DNA from 4 places in the Pseudoalteromonas sp. SG45-2 genome. Region 2 is predicted to be linked to each of the others. Evidence: predicted binding sites of a transcription regulator. Region 2 holds the regulator's gene; each other region holds the start of a gene.
What was found. Region 2 encodes sigma-54, which starts transcription at its own class of promoters, with help from an activator protein. Its sites were predicted from a motif close to GTTGGCACGNNNNTNGNNT; they were not measured.
Positions count from the first base shown of each region.

Region 1: the regulator sigma-54 is predicted to act here: its motif matches at 2,857-2,875, upstream of glnA (glutamate--ammonia ligase).
Region 3: the regulator sigma-54 is predicted to act here: its motif matches at 1,440-1,458, upstream of H5116_RS15220 (TorF family putative porin).
Region 4: the regulator sigma-54 is predicted to act here: its motif matches at 2,170-2,188, upstream of H5116_RS11350 (PA2169 family four-helix-bundle protein).

Region 1 covers NZ_JACJEO010000011.1:107,446-112,134, forward strand. Annotated here, with positions in the region: gene H5116_RS10005 (hypothetical protein) at 68-385, opposite strand; gene typA (translational GTPase TypA) at 600-2,423, opposite strand; gene glnA (glutamate--ammonia ligase) at 2,931-4,337, shown strand; gene H5116_RS10020 (DUF4124 domain-containing protein) at 4,451-4,689, shown strand, end outside.
Region 2 covers NZ_JACJEO010000006.1:63,496-68,184, reverse strand. Annotated here, with positions in the region: gene lptC (LPS export ABC transporter periplasmic protein LptC) at 1-268, shown strand, start outside; gene lptA (lipopolysaccharide transport periplasmic protein LptA) at 258-803, shown strand; gene lptB (LPS export ABC transporter ATP-binding protein) at 800-1,525, shown strand; gene H5116_RS05635 (RNA polymerase factor sigma-54) at 1,595-3,094, shown strand; gene hpf (ribosome hibernation promoting factor) at 3,121-3,408, shown strand; gene ptsN (PTS IIA-like nitrogen regulatory protein PtsN) at 3,413-3,865, shown strand; gene rapZ (RNase adapter RapZ) at 3,884-4,689, shown strand, end outside.
Region 3 covers NZ_JACJEO010000021.1:12,489-17,177, forward strand. Annotated here, with positions in the region: gene H5116_RS15215 (hypothetical protein) at 117-1,280, shown strand; gene H5116_RS15220 (TorF family putative porin) at 1,557-2,243, shown strand; gene H5116_RS15225 (YIP1 family protein) at 2,436-3,149, shown strand; gene H5116_RS15230 (efflux RND transporter periplasmic adaptor subunit) at 3,205-4,371, shown strand; gene H5116_RS15235 (ABC transporter ATP-binding protein) at 4,371-4,689, shown strand, end outside.
Region 4 covers NZ_JACJEO010000013.1:129,080-133,768, reverse strand. Annotated here, with positions in the region: gene aceK (bifunctional isocitrate dehydrogenase kinase/phosphatase) at 1-1,096, shown strand, start outside; gene H5116_RS11355 (LysR family transcriptional regulator) at 1,116-2,054, shown strand; gene H5116_RS11350 (PA2169 family four-helix-bundle protein) at 2,232-2,675, shown strand; gene H5116_RS11345 (biopolymer transporter ExbD) at 2,989-3,381, shown strand; gene H5116_RS11340 (TonB-dependent siderophore receptor) at 3,455-4,689, opposite strand, start outside.

The DNA.
Region 1 (4,689 bases), on a different contig from region 2:
GATTATTTAATTCTCAAGCACGTTTTTGCTTAGACAAAGAGCGCTGCGCCCTAATATAAAGCTAATTTCAGCCACCCTTTTGCTCATGTTTAATAATTTTAAGAAGCAAATCAATTCTGCGATTTGTTTTTTTGGTTTGCTCCCTAATCATTCCCTGCACCATAGCTGAAGCAAGAAAAATAAAACATATTATTTGAAATAATTCAGTTTCAATATCATAGAAGCTATTAGCAATTGATAACAAAACAAACGGTAAAAAAATTGATATGAGATCTTTCAAGCCCCAATCATTTTTTCCTAACGTTTCAAATTCATCTTTATATTTTTGCAGTTCAGCAATATGTTCTATCTCTAGTTTTGCCTTCATTTCATTTTCGGTATTCACACTAGCTTACTCGCACATATTAAATATAGCTTTGATAATAACTTAATACCTTTTTTAGGTTCAATATTAAAAACTGTTTAACGGTATCGAACCAACCGCGATGTTCTTCTAACCTGAGAGCTTACAGCTCTTTTCTCGCTAACTATTATTCACAAAAAAGCCGCTGTGTTTTTCAATACAGCGGCTTTTAAAATCATTATTCTAAATTAATAGATTATGACTTAGGTGCACGACCCGCACGTTTACGTTCGTTTTCTGTAAGGTGTTTCTTACGGATACGAATGTTTAGTGGAGTAACTTCAACTAGCTCGTCATCATCGATGAACTCAAGCGCTTGCTCAAGTGAGTAGTTAAGGTGTGGAGAAAGCGTTTGCGCTTCATCAGTACCAGATGCACGTACGTTAGTTAACTGCTTGCCTTTAAGGGCGTTAACTGTAAGGTCGTTATCACGGTTATGAATACCGATAACCATACCTTCGTATACTTCAACACCGTGACCGATGAATAAACGGCCGCGCTCTTGTAAGTTGAATAATGCGTTAGTAAGTGCTTTACCAGTTGCGTTTGCAATCATTACGCCGTTCTTACGAACGCCGATAGCGCCACCTTTATGAGGACCATAATGATCGAACGTATGGTACATAAGACCAGAACCCGAAGTAAGCGTCATGAAATCAGTTTGGAAACCAATTAAACCACGGCTTGGGATCATGAAGTCTAAACGCATACGGCCTTTGCCATCTGGAGTCATGTTAGTAAGTTCACCTTTACGTAGGCCAACTTGTTCCATAACAGAACCTTGATGCTCTTCTTGACAGTCAATAGTCACTGTTTCAAACGGTTCTTCTAGAACGCCATCTACAGTACGTAAGATAACTTCTGGACGAGAAACTGAAAGCTCGTAACCTTCACGACGCATGTTTTCGATTAAGATACCTAGGTGTAATTCACCACGACCAGAAACACGGAAGCTATCTGGGCTTGCAGTATCTTCAACGCGAAGTGCTACGTTGTGTACTAATTCTTTGTCTAAACGCTCACGGATATTACGTGACGTTACAAACTTACCTTCTTTACCACAGAAAGGTGAGTTATTTACAGAGAATGTCATTGTTACAGTTGGCTCATCAACACTTAGTGGTGGTAATGCTTCAACGTTTCCTGGGAAACAAACTGTGTCAGAAATCTTAAGCTCACCAATACCTGTTACAGTTACGATGTTACCAGCGTAAGCTCTATCAGTTTCGATACGCTCAAGACCTAGGTAGCTTTGTACTGCACCAATTTTACCATTACGTGTAGTGCCATCAGCACTGATAATAGTAACTTGTTGGTTAGGAGCAACAGAACCACGTTTAATACGACCAATACCAACTACACCAACATAAGAGTTGTAATCTAGTTGAGAAATTTGCATTTGGAAGTCACCTTCAGGATCTGCATCCGGTGGTGATACTTCTTCAACGATCATCTTGAACATAGGTTCCATGTTGTCTGATGGTTCGTCTAAATCTAGTGTTGCCCAACCGTTGATTGCTGAAGCGTAGATTACTTTAAAGTCTAACTGTTCGTCAGTCGCGCCAAGGTTGTCGAATAAATCAAAGATTTGATCCATAACCCAATCTGGACGAGCGCCTGGCTTATCAATTTTATTGATAACGACGATTGGCTTTAAGCCTTGCGCGAATGCTTTTTGCGTAACGAAACGCGTTTGCGGCATTGGACCTTCTTGAGCATCAACAAGTAATAATACTGAGTCAGCCATCGAAAGTACGCGTTCAACTTCACCACCGAAATCGGCGTGTCCCGGGGTATCTACGATATTGATATGGTAGTCATTCCAAGAAATGGCTGTGTTTTTAGCCAAAATGGTAATACCACGTTCTTTCTCAATGTCGTTTGAGTCCATCACGCGCTCTTCGTTACCGCCGCGTGTTTCTAATGTACCTGATTGCTCAAGTAGTTTGTCAACCAGTGTTGTTTTACCATGGTCAACGTGCGCGATAATCGCTATATTTCTTAACTGTTCGATGCTCATATATTTACTCAGAGAAATTAAATTCTCATTGATCCTGCAAGATCTACGCACTCATCCACGCTTTCGCGAGATGTCCCAGCATAGGATTTAAAAGGGCGCATATTATCCCTCATTAATGACATGGATGAAAGTTTATCCAATATAAATTTCAAAACTTTCTCAATACTTTTACTAAGTATCTGTTTTATATATGACAATTATATGAATTAAATTTCAAATTTTTTTTGAAAAACAGCCTTTTTGGCTATTTTGCTGATCTTTTTGGTACTCTTTTGCATTTAGGTTATGCTATTTCCGAGCGATTAAATTAGCAGCAAATTGTGCCCTGTAAATTTTGCACCAAAAAGGAAAATTTACGCACCAATATAGTGCGTTTGTACATTCCATTTTGATGCAACGATATTTTTTTAATTTATAAACAGCTAGTTATAAAAATGGCACAAAATCAGCTTAGTAAATCCCAAAGCAATTATGCAGCAATAACAAAACCCAATAGTTGGAGGACACATGTCACAATCGGTTTTAGATTTTATTAAAGAAAATGACGTCAAGTTCATTGATTTACGCTTTACTGACACTAAGGGTAAAGAACAACATGTATCTATTCCTCATCACCAAGTTGATGAAGACTTTTTTGAAGACGGTAAAATGTTTGACGGTTCTTCAATTGCAGGCTGGAAAGGCATAAACGAATCAGACATGGTATTAATGCCAGTTGCTGAATCAATCAAACTAGACCCTTTCACTGAAGAATCAACATTAATCGTACGTTGTGACGTAGTAGAGCCTTCAACGCTTCAAGGTTATGAGCGCGACCCGCGTTCTGTTGCTAAGCGTGCTGAAGATTACATGCGCTCTACAGGTATTGCAGATACAGTTTTATTTGGCCCTGAGCCAGAGTTTTTCGTATTTGACGACGTTAAATACAAATCAGATATGTCTGGTTCTATGTACAAAATTGATTCTAAGCAAGCTGCTTGGAACTCAGATAAAGAATATGCAGATGGCAACACAGGTCACCGTCCAGGTATTAAAGGCGGTTACTTCCCAGTTGCTCCTGTTGATGACTTCCAAGATTGGCGTTCAGCTACGTGTCTAGTTCTAGAAGAAATGGGTCAAGTAGTAGAAGCACATCACCACGAAGTTGCAACAGCAGGTCAAAACGAGATTGCTACTCGCTTTAATACAATGGTATTAAAAGCGGATGAAATCCAAGAAATGAAATATGTTATCCATAACATGGCTCACTTATACGGTAAAACAGCAACGTTTATGCCTAAGCCAGTTGTTGGTGATAACGGTTCTGGTATGCATTGTCACCAGTCACTTGCTAAAGATGGTGTAAACCTTTTTGCTGGTGATAAGTACGGCGGCCTTTCTGAAGATGCGCTTTACTACATTGGCGGTATCATCAAGCATGCTAAAGCAATTAACGCTTTTGCAAACGCCTCTACTAACTCGTACAAACGTTTAGTACCAGGTTTTGAAGCACCAGTTATGCTTGCATACTCTGCACGTAACCGTTCTGCATCAATCCGTATCCCAGTGGTTCCATCTGAAAAAGGTCGTCGTATTGAAGTACGCTTCCCAGATCCAACAGCTAACCCATACCTTGCTTTCTCAGCAATGCTTATGGCTGGCCTTGATGGTATCAAAAACAAGATCCACCCTGGCGATGCTATGGATAAAGATTTATATGACTTACCAGCTGAAGAAGCAGCAGAAATCCCAACTGTTGCAGCATCACTTGACGAAGCACTATCTGCACTTAGCGCAGACCGTGAATTCTTAACTCAAGGTGGTGTATTCACTGACGACTTAATCGATGCTTACATCGAACTTAAATCTAAAGAAGTTGAAAAGCTTAACATGACAACTCACCCAGTTGAGTTTGAAATGTACTACAGCTGTTAATTTAGCTGTATAAAATATGTGTGTTCTCAAGCCCGCTTTGCGGGCTTTTTTAATGGTAAAATTAATCAATCTCCACTAAAGTTAAGTTACCGACAAAAATGCAGGGCTGCAGAGTGAACAACAAGATTTTATTACTATTAATTGCTTTAGGATTAAGCAATTATGGTTACGCTGGTGAAACAAAGATATACGCTTGGAAAGATAAAAATGGCGTATTAGTGTTCTCTGACACCCCTCATAAAGGTGCTAAAGAGGTAAAGCTTACCAGCCAAGATCTTAATATGCCTGCAACAAATACTGACATTTTTGACGAGCAACCCCAGCCCCAACAAGCGGCCTTTAGTATTGCCAT
Region 2 (4,689 bases):
TGCAGACGAAGCAACATTATATGAAGATAAACAATTAATTTTAGAAGGTAATGTGGTTGCCAAAAATTTAACCGATAACGCCATGATAGACAAAATCAATGCTGATAATATTCAGGTTGATATAAAGTTATTAACAATGCGTTCGGAGCAACCCGTCATTATCACTGGACCCAATTTAAAAATCACCGGTAAAGGCCTAGAAGCCGACTTGAAAACCGAAGTGATAAAACTAATTAACCATACGCGAACCATATATTATGACCAATAAAATATTAAAATCACTTATAATTCCTACACTTATACTAGCGTTTAATAGTAGTGCTGCAGAGCAAAACACGCAACCTGCTGCCAATCAAATTTCAATAAGTGCCGACAAGCAAGAAGGTCAATTGAAAGCTAATGTGGGTATTTTTGAGAAAAACGTTGAGATTATTCACGGTAATCGCCGCATTACAGCCGATCGCCTAGAAGTACACAAACGTGATGAACTTGGTGATAATAAACAATTATTAATTGCCACAGGTAGCCCTGCGCACTTTGAAGAAAAGCAATCAGACGGCACGACTATGAGCGCCAGTGCTGACGAAGTACGTTATGATGTATCTAAGCGTTTTTTAACGCTTGTTGGTAATGCACAAGTTTCGCAAGCCGGACAAAAAATAAATGCTAAAAGCATTACCTACGACATAGAGCAGCAGCTCATCAGTGCCGAAAAAGATGAAAACTCAACTGACCGCGTTCACACAATTTTAGTACCGATCGAAGCTAAAAAAAGTAAAAAAGGCGATAAAGGTCAACCATGAGCACATTAAAAGCAGAACTATTGGCAAAAAGCTATAAAGGTCGTGAAGTTGTAAAAAACGTCGGCCTTGAAGTACAAGCTGGCAGTATAGTTGGCTTACTTGGCCCTAACGGTGCTGGTAAAACAACGACTTTTTATATGATTGTAGGGCTTGTTCCTAGCGACAAAGGTAAAATATCTATTGATGATAACGATATTACTCTTTTACCTATGCATAGTCGTGCTAGATTAGGCATAGGCTACTTACCACAAGAGTCATCGATTTTTAGAAAGCTGACTGTTTATCAAAACTTAATGGCCATTTTAGAAACGCGCAAAGAACTAAATAAACAAGCCAGAGAAGACACGCTCAATAACTTATTAGATGAATTTAGCATACAACACATTCGTGATAGCCAAGGTATGGCATTATCGGGGGGAGAACGTCGTCGTGTAGAAATAGCACGAGCGCTGGCAGCAGATCCTAAATTTATATTACTGGATGAACCGTTTGCCGGTGTTGACCCTATTTCGGTATTAGATATAAAGAAAATAATAGAACATCTTAAAAATCGTGGGATTGGTGTATTAATTACCGACCATAACGTAAGAGAGACCCTTGATGTTTGTGAAAAAGCCTACATTGTTTCTCATGGGGAGCTGATTGCATCAGGTACTCCAGAACACGTATTAAATGATAAAACAGTACGCGATGTTTACTTAGGCGAGCAATTTAGGCTGTAACATTTACGCCATGTCTTTAAGCATCTGCTAGTATTAATTATAACAACATAAAAGGATTGTTAGAGATACATGAGGCAATCACTACAGCTGCGCATGGGCCAGCAACTTACAATGACTCCACAGTTGCAACAAGCTATTCGTTTGTTGCAACTCAGTACATTGGATCTCCAGCAAGAAATACAAGAAGCTCTCGACAGTAATCCACTATTAGAGGTTGAAGAGGCAGACTATTCCGAAGACGCTGCTGGTAAAAACGAGCAAAAAGCTGATACCGATGACATAACTGTTAGCGCATCTGCTGATGATGCTCCGAGCGAATACGAACAAGATACTGGTGAAGCACTTGCAAAAGACACGCTAAGTGACGACATGGCTATGGATGTCAGTTGGGATGAGTACATGAGTGCCGCTCCTGCAGCCTCATCAGGTCCAATGCCTGAAGACGAATCAATATACCAAGGCGCCTCTACTGAAACGCTCCATGAGTATTTAATGTGGCAATTACAACTAACGCCATTTAGCCCTACAGACGAAGCTATTGCTATTGCTATTGTAGAAGCTGTCGATGATTCAGGTATTTTAACACTAAGCTGCGAAGAGATTTTAGAAAGCTTTAATCAAGAAAACGAAGATGATAACGAAGTCGAACTTGATGAAATTGAAGCGGTATTAAAACGCATCCAACTGTTTGATCCTGTTGGTATTGCTGCACGTAGTTTACAAGAGTGTTTGTGTATTCAGCTTAATCAATTTGATAAAGAAACACCTTATATTAATGAAACGAAAATGATTTTAACCGAGCATATTGATCTATTAGCAGCTCGCGACTATCGTACATTAATGAAAAAAACTAAGCTCAAAGAAGAAGAGCTTAAAGAAGTAATGACACTAATACATACTCTCAACCCAAAACCTGCAGATACTATTGTAAGGGAAGAATCTGAGTATGTTATTCCTGATGTGTCAGTTAAAAAAATTAAAGGCCGCTGGGTTGTCGAATTAAACCCAGATAGCATGCCTAAAATTCGTGTTAATAGCCAATACGCAGCAATGTCTCGCACTGTAAAATCAAGTGGCGACAGCCAGTTTATTCGCTCACATTTACAAGAAGCTAAATGGTTTATTAAAAGCTTAGAAAGTAGAAACGACACGCTATTAAAAGTTACTAATTGTATTGTTAAGCAACAACAAGGCTTTTTTGAACATGGCCCTGAAGCCATGAAACCAATGGTTTTAAATGATGTTGCTGAAATGGTAGAAATGCACGAATCGACAATTTCTCGCGTAACTACTCAAAAGTACATGCATACACCCCGTGGTATATTTGAGCTTAAATATTTTTTCTCAAGCCATGTAAGTACTGAAAACGGTGGTGAATGTTCATCTACAGCAATACGTGCGCTTATCCGAAAATTAATCGCAGCAGAAAACTCAGCAAAACCATTGAGTGATAGCAAAATAGCGGATATATTGGCTGAGCAAGGAATTAAAGTAGCGAGACGTACAATCGCAAAATACCGCGAATCTCTTGCTATTCCACCGTCAAATCAGCGTAAAAGTCTGATTTAAGACGCTAAACTAAGAGGGTAATGCTTATGCAACTAAACTTAACTGGTCGTCACGTAGAATTAACCGATTCACTAAGAGACTATATTAATACTAAATTTGCGAAGCTTGAAAGACACTCTGATCATATTAATAATGTTCATGTCATTCTCGATGTAGAAAAATTAAATCAAAAAGCAGAAGCCACAATACACGTAAGCGGTGCTGAGCTATTTGCCTCTACAGAACATCAAGATATGTATGCCGCTATTGACTCGTTGATCGACAAGCTCGATCGCCAAGTAATCAAACACAAAGAGAAGCTTGCTCGACACTAATATGATGAAATTAAGTTCACTTATATGCCAGGACTGCAGCAAAGCTGCGGTCCTTTTTAATAGCAAAAAAAGAATTTTAGAGTTCATTAGCGAACTTGCTCACGACAAACTTCCGTATTTACCGCAACAAGATATTCTTAATGCTTTAATGAGCAGAGAGAAATTAGGTAGTACAGGTATAGGGCGTGGCATTGCTATTCCTCATGGAAGAATGAGCGGTGCAGAAGAGCCTTTGGCTTTAGTGCTCGTTAGCGAAACTCCAATAAACTTTGATGCAATCGATAATCGCCCTGTTGATATTTTTGTCGCACTCATCGTACCAGATGGCGATAACCAGCAGCACTTAAAGACTCTAGCAACCATTGCTGATAAACTAAACAACAAAGATTTTTGTAAACAGTTACGCAGTGCAAAATCTGATACTGAGCTTTACCAAGTTATTGTCGATCAATCATAGTTTTATAAAGGGTGTTAAATGGAGTTAATTATCATAAGCGGCCGTTCTGGTTCTGGAAAGTCGGTTGCTTTGCGCGTTGTAGAAGATTTAGGTTATTATTGCGTAGATAATATTCCAGTAAACCTACTTCCTTCATTAGTTCGCAGTGTATCTGATAGCTACGATAAAATTGCTGTTAGCATTGATGTGCGCAACATCCCTAAAGAACAAGATGAATTTAACGATATTCTTGAATACTTACCAGGCTTTGCAAACCCTACGTTATTTTATTTAGATAGCGACGATCAGACATTGATCAAACGTTTTTCTGAAACACGCAGATTACACCCACTATCAATAGACTCGTTGCCCCTTGATTTAGCCATCAAAAAAGAAAAAGAATTACTTGATGTATTAACCACTCGCGCCGACTTTATGATAGATACGACTGATTTAAGTGTTCATCAACTCGCTGAATCTATTCGTGAAAAGATTTTAGGTAAAAAAGATAAGCAACTGATTGTCACATTTGAATCATTTGGCTTTAAACACGGTATACCAAAAGAAGCAGACTACGTATTTGATGCACGCTTTTTACCAAATCCACACTGGGAACCAGAGTTGAAGCCTTTAAATGGGTTAGATCAACCGGTTAAAGACTATTTAGCTAATCACAGCATAGTGCAAAAATTCACATGGCAAATTCAAACATTTGTACAAACGTGGTTACCGCATTTAGAACGAAATAACCGCAGTTATTTAACCATTGCTATTGGGTGTACAGGCGGGCAACATCGCTCTGTGTATTTAGCGCAAACTATCGGTGAAAGTTTTGCAATGACACA
Region 3 (4,689 bases), on a different contig from region 2:
ACCGATTTAGCTACTTCAATTACAACGTATGGAGGACAGCGCTGTTGTTATTAGCGTAATTGCGCTAAAATAGACCAGCAAAAAAATATATATCTAAACCGGAGATTCTACAAGGCATGAAAAAACTGCTAATTTCACCGTCAAAAATGACGCTAGGCGAACAAGAAAATCAAATCTATCAGAACATTCTGAAGCAATCTTCAGAATTAAGCCTTAACCTTATGGCCGTGAAAGTAGAAAACCACCCTGATGATTTTTTACCTTGGTGTTACGAATTGCTAAGTGCAAGCAGAGATCGTATGAACTACGACTTACTAGAGCCGCAGCAATTACCAGTACTTAAGAAGCTACACGATCAGCTTATTTCAGCTATCAGCTTTTTACAGGTTAAAACTTTACGTATTGCTCCGTGGCCTGTAGTAAGTGTATTTGTAGAACAACACAAAGACGTTATTGCTCTTGATGAACAGCTTCGCTTAGTAGACTACATTAAGAGCATTCGTGAACAATCTCTTAAAGATATGATTCCTGAAGATTTACTTGCGTTTAGCGGTAAGCACATGGCATCACTTGATCCAAGCACATATAACTTTGACGTTGAATGGTTTGCATCAACAAAAAGTGCGAAGAGCTTTCATCAAATGCTTAGCGATTTACCAGGTGCCTTTGACGATGCACTAGTAAATATTCCACTTGAAGGTGACATTACTCAATACGAATATCAACAATTTGTTGCTGCTTATTCAAAAATATTCACCGACAATAATGAAAAACCAACACTTGCGCCTGCAACACGACTACTTGCAATGCGTCGCCCTGATATATTTACTCCGATCACAAACAATCGATTAGATGCATTATGCGGTGCCCTTGGTGTTTCTAAACTAAAAAATAGTGATTTTGAGCGTTACTGGCAAGATATTGTAAAAGGTATTCAAGCTATGTCATGGTACAAAATGGCTAAACCTAGTAATGAGTTAGAAGAACAATTAGTTGCTATTAAAGCACTAATCCCATGTTTCTTTCACTATGCTGATGCAAAAACACCAGATAACTCTAACTACATCAAACTGTTAAGTAAGCCTAAACGAACTACAACTACGACAGGTAAAACTCAGCGTAGAGGTAAAGAGTCTGCAGAAATTTTAGTAGACCGCGCACTTGCTGCTGACGATATTCCTGAGCACATTCGCAGTAAGCGCGATTCAATTGTGAGTGAAGTTCAAAAAGGTCGTAGTGTAAACGAAACAATTAGCCTTATGCGCACTATATTTGGCTAAAAACTTCTAATTTAGCCGTACTTTTATGGTGCGGCTAGGTTAATTTATGCACCAGCAGTGTGCGCAACATCTTCCTACATACCATCTCTCTTCTCAATCTATAAAATACAAGCTCATGTTTTTAATGTATAAAAATAATTTTTAATAAAAAATAATGAAGCTGGCACATACAGTGCAATTATCTCGTTAGTTAAACAATAAAAAGCCGTCAGCCTAAAGGTTCCGAATACATAATAAAAACCTTGGCGAGCAAAAATCATATAACGGGAAATGGACATGCTAAAACTAAAAAAAACCATCGCTATAAGTGCTATAGCATTAATGGGCGCAACATCTTTAACGTCAACAGCCGTACATGCTGAAGTAACAGCAAACGCAGCGGCAACATCAAACTACTTATGGCGTGGTCAAGAGCAAACTGGGGGCGATGCAGCTATTTCAGGCGGTATTGATTACGCTAATGAATCGGGCTTTTATGCAGGTACTTGGGCTTCAAATGCATCGTGGGCAGATGAAATGACCTATGAGCTTGATTTATATGCAGGCTTTGGTGGCGACATTAACGAAAGCGTTAGCTATGATGTTGGCTATATTTATTACGCTTACCCAGATGCAGCTTCTGAAGCTGACGCAGATTTCTCTGAAATTTACGGTAGCATCAGTGTTGAAGGCTTTACATTTGGTGCTTCAGTACTTGCAACATCAGCTGCAAGTGGTGATGGTACAGACTTTGGTGATTCACTTTACCTGACAGCTGACTACGGTTTTGCTATTGGCAGTAACGGCACTGAAATGGCACTTCACTTAGGCCACTACTCTGGTGACTTTATTGGCGATGATAATATCTTAGATTACGGTGTATCAATTTCGAAAGATGGTTTCACTTTTGGTTTATCTGATACAGATATGGATGACTCAGATATTAAAGCTTACGTTGCTTATTCTGTAGACTTTAATTTATAAGAAAGAATGTGTTACTTGCTGCGACACGAAGGGCCTTTTGGCCCTTTTCTCGTTTTTGAACAAGACCCCTCACACCTGTTAACAAAACGTTACAATTGAATGAAAACAATACATACATTTTCCTTTATTCTATTACCTAGTCACTGGGCATTTATAACTGCCTAGCCATAAAATAGGTATAAAGGAATAATAATGAAATCACCTAACGCGTTTAGCGCCCTACTCGATATTTATATAAGTCCTAGTAAAGCTTTCAATGGTGTTGAACACGCCAAAGGTTGGTCATGGCTTGCTTTTATAGTCATGTCTTTAGTTTCAATGGCGAGTATTTATATTTTTTATTCCACTGTTGATATGCAGTTTTTGATTAATGAGCAAGTAGCAGCATCAACTATTGATGCGACGATTGGCGAGCAAAAAATGATTCGCCAAAGTATAGAGCAAAATGCAGAAGGCCAAATATGGTTTGGTTTGTTTGGCGGCGTAATTGCTCTGGCTATCATGAATGCATTAATGGCACTTTATTATATGCTTGTGGCTAAACAAGATCCTGAATCAGAACATAGCTACGGAGCTTGGTATGGATTCGCTACCTGGACAATGATGCCAGTTGTTATTTCAAGCCTAGGAACAATTGCTCTTGTACTAAGTGCAAGTACAGATCAAATATCTCAACAAGCCGTATTTAGCTACGCATCTATTAACCAATTAATAATAGGACTTGAAATTGGCCATCCTTTTTATAGCTTATTAGAATCAATAAATTTATTTAGCTTTTGGAGCATTGCGCTGGGAATGATCGGCTTAAAATGCTGGACTAATTTTTCAACTAACAAAGCACTCCTATTCTCTGCTCTTCCTTCAATTATTATTTTTGGTATTTGGGCAATCATTGCAGCAAGTTAACTCTTAAGTGGAGGTAGATACTAGCTCCACATTACTTAATTCACGGATAGATAAAATGAAAAAAGCAATAATCATCACACTCGCTGTAGGCGCATTTATAGCCCTAATTGTGTCAAAGCAAATTTCTGGCGATGAAAAACAAGCCGAAGTAAATATTGCTCAAGTAGAGCTTGGCGACATTGCTGACTCAATAATGGCTTCAGGTAATTTAGTTTTTAATACACAAGTGCAATTACGCTCTGAAGTGACAGGCCGAGTAGATAAAATATTTGTTCAAGAAGGCCAAGGAGTTAAACAAGGCGATATGTTAATGCGCCTTGATACAACTGCTTTTGAATCAGAAGTTACCCGTAGTAAAGCAATCCTTCGCGCCACAGAAATTGAAATTAAACACAATAAAACACGCCTTGCTAACCTAGAGCGCCAACTTAAAAGACAAAAAGACTTATATGATGTCGGTTTAGGTAATCAAGAGAGCTACGAGAATATTGAAAGCGCACGCGATCTAGCTAAAATCGATATTGAATCACGAATAGAGTCGTACAACCAAGCACAAGCGTCACTACAAATTGCGCAAGATCGCTTAAGTAAAAGTGTATTTAGAGCTCCAATGAGCGGCTTGCTTGCATCTGTAAATATTAAAGAAGGTGAAACCGTTATAGCCGGTACTACTAATATTATTGGCTCTGATTTAATGCTAGTAGCCGATCCTAGCGCTATCTTAGCCGAGCTACGTGTGGATGAAACCGACATTGCGAGCATTAAGCTTAACCAAAAAGCGAATATTTATGCGGCCGCATACCCTAATAAACCATTTAGCGGCACAGTAATCAATATTGGTACTTCAGCTAAAAACCAAGCCGGCTCTCAAGGTTTATCGTTTAAAGTAAAAGTATTACTCGATACTACTGAGCGCCAGCTATATGCAGGAATGAGTTGTAGAGCAGAGATCGCAACAAGCATTGCCGAAAACGGTTTAAAACTTCCAATAGAAGCAATCCAAAAAGAAGACGATAAAACATTTGTATGGCGACTAAATAGTGATAACACCGTTAGCAAAATTGCCGTAACTGTTGGAATATCATCTGATATAGAGCAAGCCATTACTGACGGCTTAAATGAGGGCGACAAAATAGTTATTGGCCCTGCGCGCCCAGTAAGTCTTCTGACTGAAGGTGATGTGGTAAAACTTAAATCAGATGCAGACAAGGAAGAAGCCTAATGTCTGCGGTAATCAAGCTAGAGCATATTAATAAACAATACAAAATGGGCTCAGAGGTATTTAAGGCACTTGATGATGTAAACGTACATATAATGCAAAACGAATACGTGGCGATTATAGGACCTTCTGGTTCAGGCAAGTCGACCTTGATGAACTTATTAGGCTGTTTAGATACACCCAGCAGTGGCGAATACTACTTAAAAGATAAACTAGTAAAAAGTATGACCGAGACAGAGCTTGCTCATCAGCGTAATGAAAGTGTCGGGTTTATATTTCAAAGCTTTAACTTAATACCACGTGCAACCGCACTAGAAAATG
Region 4 (4,689 bases), on a different contig from region 2:
TGTTGGTCGTGTTGTTTCAAAAAGTGGGGTTCAGCCCTTTATAATCGCTGTATTACACGATGAAGATAACGGATTATATTTAGATGCACTTTTAACTAAGTCATCTCAAATGCGTGTTATTTTTGGCTTTGCCCGCGCCTACTTTATGGTAGAGACTCACGCACCTTCAGCACTTGTCCGGTTTTTAAATCAACTTATGCCAAACAAAACACTTGCTGAGCTCTATAATGCAGTGGGTTTTCATAAACAGGGGAAAACTGAGTTTTACCGAGAGTTTTTAAATCACTTATCTCACTCTAGTGATGAGTTTACAATTGCACCGGGGACTCCCGGTATGGTGATGATGGTATTTACCCTCCCCTCATTTGGCTATGTTTTTAAAGTAATAAAAGACAAATTTGGTGAGAGTAAACCCTTTGGCCGTGATACCGTATTAAAGCGCTATCAACTGGTAAAAAACCATGATCGCGTTGGCAGAATGGCCGATACCATAGAGTATTCTAACGTCGTATTTCCTTTAGCGCGTTTTGATAGTAATTTACTTGCGCAATTACATAAAACAATTGGCTCATCAATGATAATTGAGGGCGATTGGTTGATTATCAAGCATTTGTATATTGAACGGCGCATGACACCTCTTAACTTGTTTTTAGAAAATGCTGATGAAGAAAGTGTCGCCGACGCAATTGAAGAATATGGGCAAGCCCTAAAAGAAATGATTGCGGTTAATATATTCCCTGGTGATATGCTCTTAAAAAACTTTGGTGTAAGTAAGCACAAACGTATTATTTTTTACGATTACGATGAAGTTCAATATCTAACCGATATGAACTTTAGAACATTACCAAAAGCAAAGAGCTATGACGACTATTTAATGGATGAACAAAGTTACTCTGTTGCACCACAGGACGTATTTCCTGAGCAACTTTGTACATTTGTAATGCCAAACCCTATGTATAAAAAGTTTTTACTCAGCACTCACCCAGAGCTTATAGATGTTAGCTTTTGGAAGCAGGCACAACAAAATATAAAAAATGGTCAGGTAAGTCATATTTACCCATACCCGGCAGCACAGCGCTTTATTCACCACTGGTAAGCGCTAAAGGACACACACAATGAATATAAGCAAAATAGATTTAAATTTACTCGTTTACCTCGATACATTGCTGCGAGAATGCAACGTAACACGCGCTGCTAATCAATTGAGTATAACGCAACCTGCAATGAGTAATGGCCTTAAACGTCTTCGTAACTTATTTAACGACCCTATTTTAGTTCGTACCAGCGATGGTATGGTACCTACCGAGCGTGCTTTGGAGTTACAACCCGTTATTCGTGGCATTTTAATGACCCTTGAAGAAACTCTAGCTCCTAATCGAGAATTTGAGGCAAGCCAAAGTAAGCGTGTGTTTAGAATAATGGCCAGTGATTACGCTGCAAGTACATTAGCACCAAAGCTTTTAAGTAAATTGCACGAAGAAGCCCCCGATACTACTTTAGATATACTCACACCAAGTGATGTCACCTTTCATGATGTAGAAAACGGTAAAGTAGATATGGCAATCAACCGTTTTGAAAACTTACCGCAGTCTTTTCATCATAAACGTATTTGGAAAGATAGTTTTTGCTGCTTAGTAAAAGCCGATAATCCTATAATTGAAAACTTTAGCCTCGACAGCTATTTAAAAGCGCGCCATATATGGGTGAGTAAAACAGGTTTTGGTGTAGGTGTAGGCATGGACCCTAAAGATGTTCAAAAACTTGGCTGGGTTGACGAAGCACTTGCTCACTTTGGTAAGCATCGTAATATTGCCACTTTTACGCGTAACTACCATGTAGCAATTCATTTAGCTAAAGAGAAAAATTTGATTGCGACCCTTCCTTCAAAAGCCGCAAATATATATTTAGATGATCCGGGGCTTAAAATTTTAGAGCCACCATTTCCAATTCCTCCTTTTGAGCTTGATATGATTTGGAGCCCACTGCTGCATCGCGATGCGAGTCACATTTGGTTACGTCAAAAAGTAGCTGAAGTAGCTGAAGAGCTAAAATAACTTTATTACACAATATAATGTAAAAATTGCTAGGTTAATTTTTTGCCTGTTAACTTAGCACCCTGCTGAGATGAAATTAAACCAATAAAATCAAATAACTACATAACCATTGAAACGTGGAACATACATTGCTTTTATTAAATTGAACTATACATTCATTTAATTAAAGAGGTCATTATGAACACCCATCAAGGATCAGAAGTAAATCATATTACTGACATCATTCAAGTTATGAACAGCGGCATCGATTTTTATCAAAAAGCACAGGAAAAAGTTGAAGACCCTGCTATTGGTGCACTTTTTCAGCGTATGATAGATGCCCGAAAAGTGAGTGTTGAGCGCTTGCAGCCATATGCAATTAATGAAAAAGGCGAACGCGAAGATGGCTCATCTTTCGCAGTTGAAGCACGACGTGCGTACACAGCCCTATTGACTACTTTCACCTCACACAACGACAGCACGTATGTAAAAGAGCTTGAAGAGGTAGAAGATAAAACCCTTGAAGAAATTAAAGCAGCAATGGATAAACCGCAACCAGCTGACTGCGAAGCTGCACTGGCTAAAACATTATTAACAATGCAAAGCTGCCATGCAGAAATGAGCCGTATGCAAAAGCATTAAGCTTACATAGCGCATAACTAGAACCCAGCCTCGAGCTGGGTTTTTTATTACCTCTAATACCAACCTACATAGTTTTTTAAGCAATTTAACAAATTGAATTACATTATAACGATGCTAAATAGACCCATTTTTAAGCAGAACGGTATAAACACCACCTTATTTCGCCACATTTTAAATACATAATTAGTACAAATATTTAATGTTATTAGAATATTTATTTAACCACGCTTTATTTTTGCTGTGCTAATTTTGTTAATAGGTACCTAAAACCTTGCTGTGGCGCCGCAGCATTTAATTAAAAATAAGGTCCAATATGAAAAAACTAACCAAACTACAAAATAATGCTGATGTAGATATGACCCCGATGTTAGACATAGTGTTCATATTACTAATTTTCTTTATTGTAACTACATCTTTTGTAAAACCTGTGGCTATTGAATTAAACCGACCACTCGACAGCCCTCAAATAGATAAGCCTGTTAAAAATGCTTTATTTAAAATTGATGAAAGTAACGGAGTATATTTTTCTGAGAGGTTAATTGATTTAGAGCAAGTTGCGACTAATTTAGCTATGTTCGCGGCTGAATATGAAATAAGTTCGGTACTTATAACCGCAGACGAAAACAGTACACATAATACTTTAATGAATGTCATGAATAATATTAAGCAATACGATGATTATCCAATAAGTTTGATTTCTAAATAAAATCAGCCCAAGCTAAAACCAAAAAAAGGGCCTTACGGCCCTTTGAGTTAAATAACAAAAGGGAGGTTATTAATTAAAAACGGTATTCTGCACCTACGTAGTAGTAAGCACCGTTAAAACCAAACGGAGCCGAACGACGTGAGTAGTCAAACACACCTGAGCTGCTAATTACGGTATTACCATTAGCATCTACAATAGTACCTGAGCGAGAGTTACCTATTTCATTTTTATCTGGGTAAACATCGAACAAGTTATTTGCACCAATATTTACTGATAAGTCTTCAGTAACGAAGTAGTTAACTTTAACGTCAGTTAAAATTTCTGCACCATACGTTTGACGACCACCATCTTCTACTGTGTATTCACCAAAACGATTAAGTGAGAGGTTAACAGTCCAATCATCACGTTGATAAAGCGCACTTAAGTTAATACGGTCCTCTGGTTGCCACTCTTCTATAATAGAGATGTCTTCAGCTGAGAATATATCTTCTACTTTTACTGTCTCAAGGCTTGAGCCAGCAGGAGAGAACAACGATACAACATCTGTTTTGGTAAAGTTAGCTGCAAGTGTAAAATCAAGTGTGCCGCCTAAACCTTCAGTGTTCCACGTTGCTACAAAATCAACACCACGTGTTTCTGTATCAGCACCATTTAAGAAAAACTGCCCTACGCCAGCACCTGCACTATTTAGTGCTGCATCAAGGCTTGTAGATAACCCTTTACCTAAGCGATCACTAATTACAATACGGTCGTCAATATCAATCGAGTAGTAATCAACGGTTACATTAATATTATCGGTAACGTTATACACAATACCTAAACTACGGTTTTGTGATTTTTCTTCTTTAAGTTTAGGAATACCTAAACTTTGCGCAAGTGTTGAATCATTTCTAAATGTACCAACTTCTTCTGCAACTAAATTCCCATTAGTATCAACAACAAATTGTGTGCTTACGTTATTAAAGTAAAGCTGCTGCATTGAAGGCGCTCTAAATCCTGAGCTTAATGCACCACGTAATGAAATATCGTCGGTAATAGACCAGTTACCAGCAAGTTTAAAGTTTACTGTATCGCCAAAACCTTTGTAGTTATCGTAGCGAAGTGCTCCAGATAAAATCACATCTTCAATTACATAAGATTCTGCATCTACGTAAAATGAAATTACATCACGTGACTCATCCACTGAAGACGCAGGTGATGAACCACCAAAACCTTGTGAACCACCCGATGCATCTTCAGAGCCAACACCGCCACTTAAACCGCTGTAAATACTTACACCATTTAATGTGTCGTAATCGCGGTACGCAT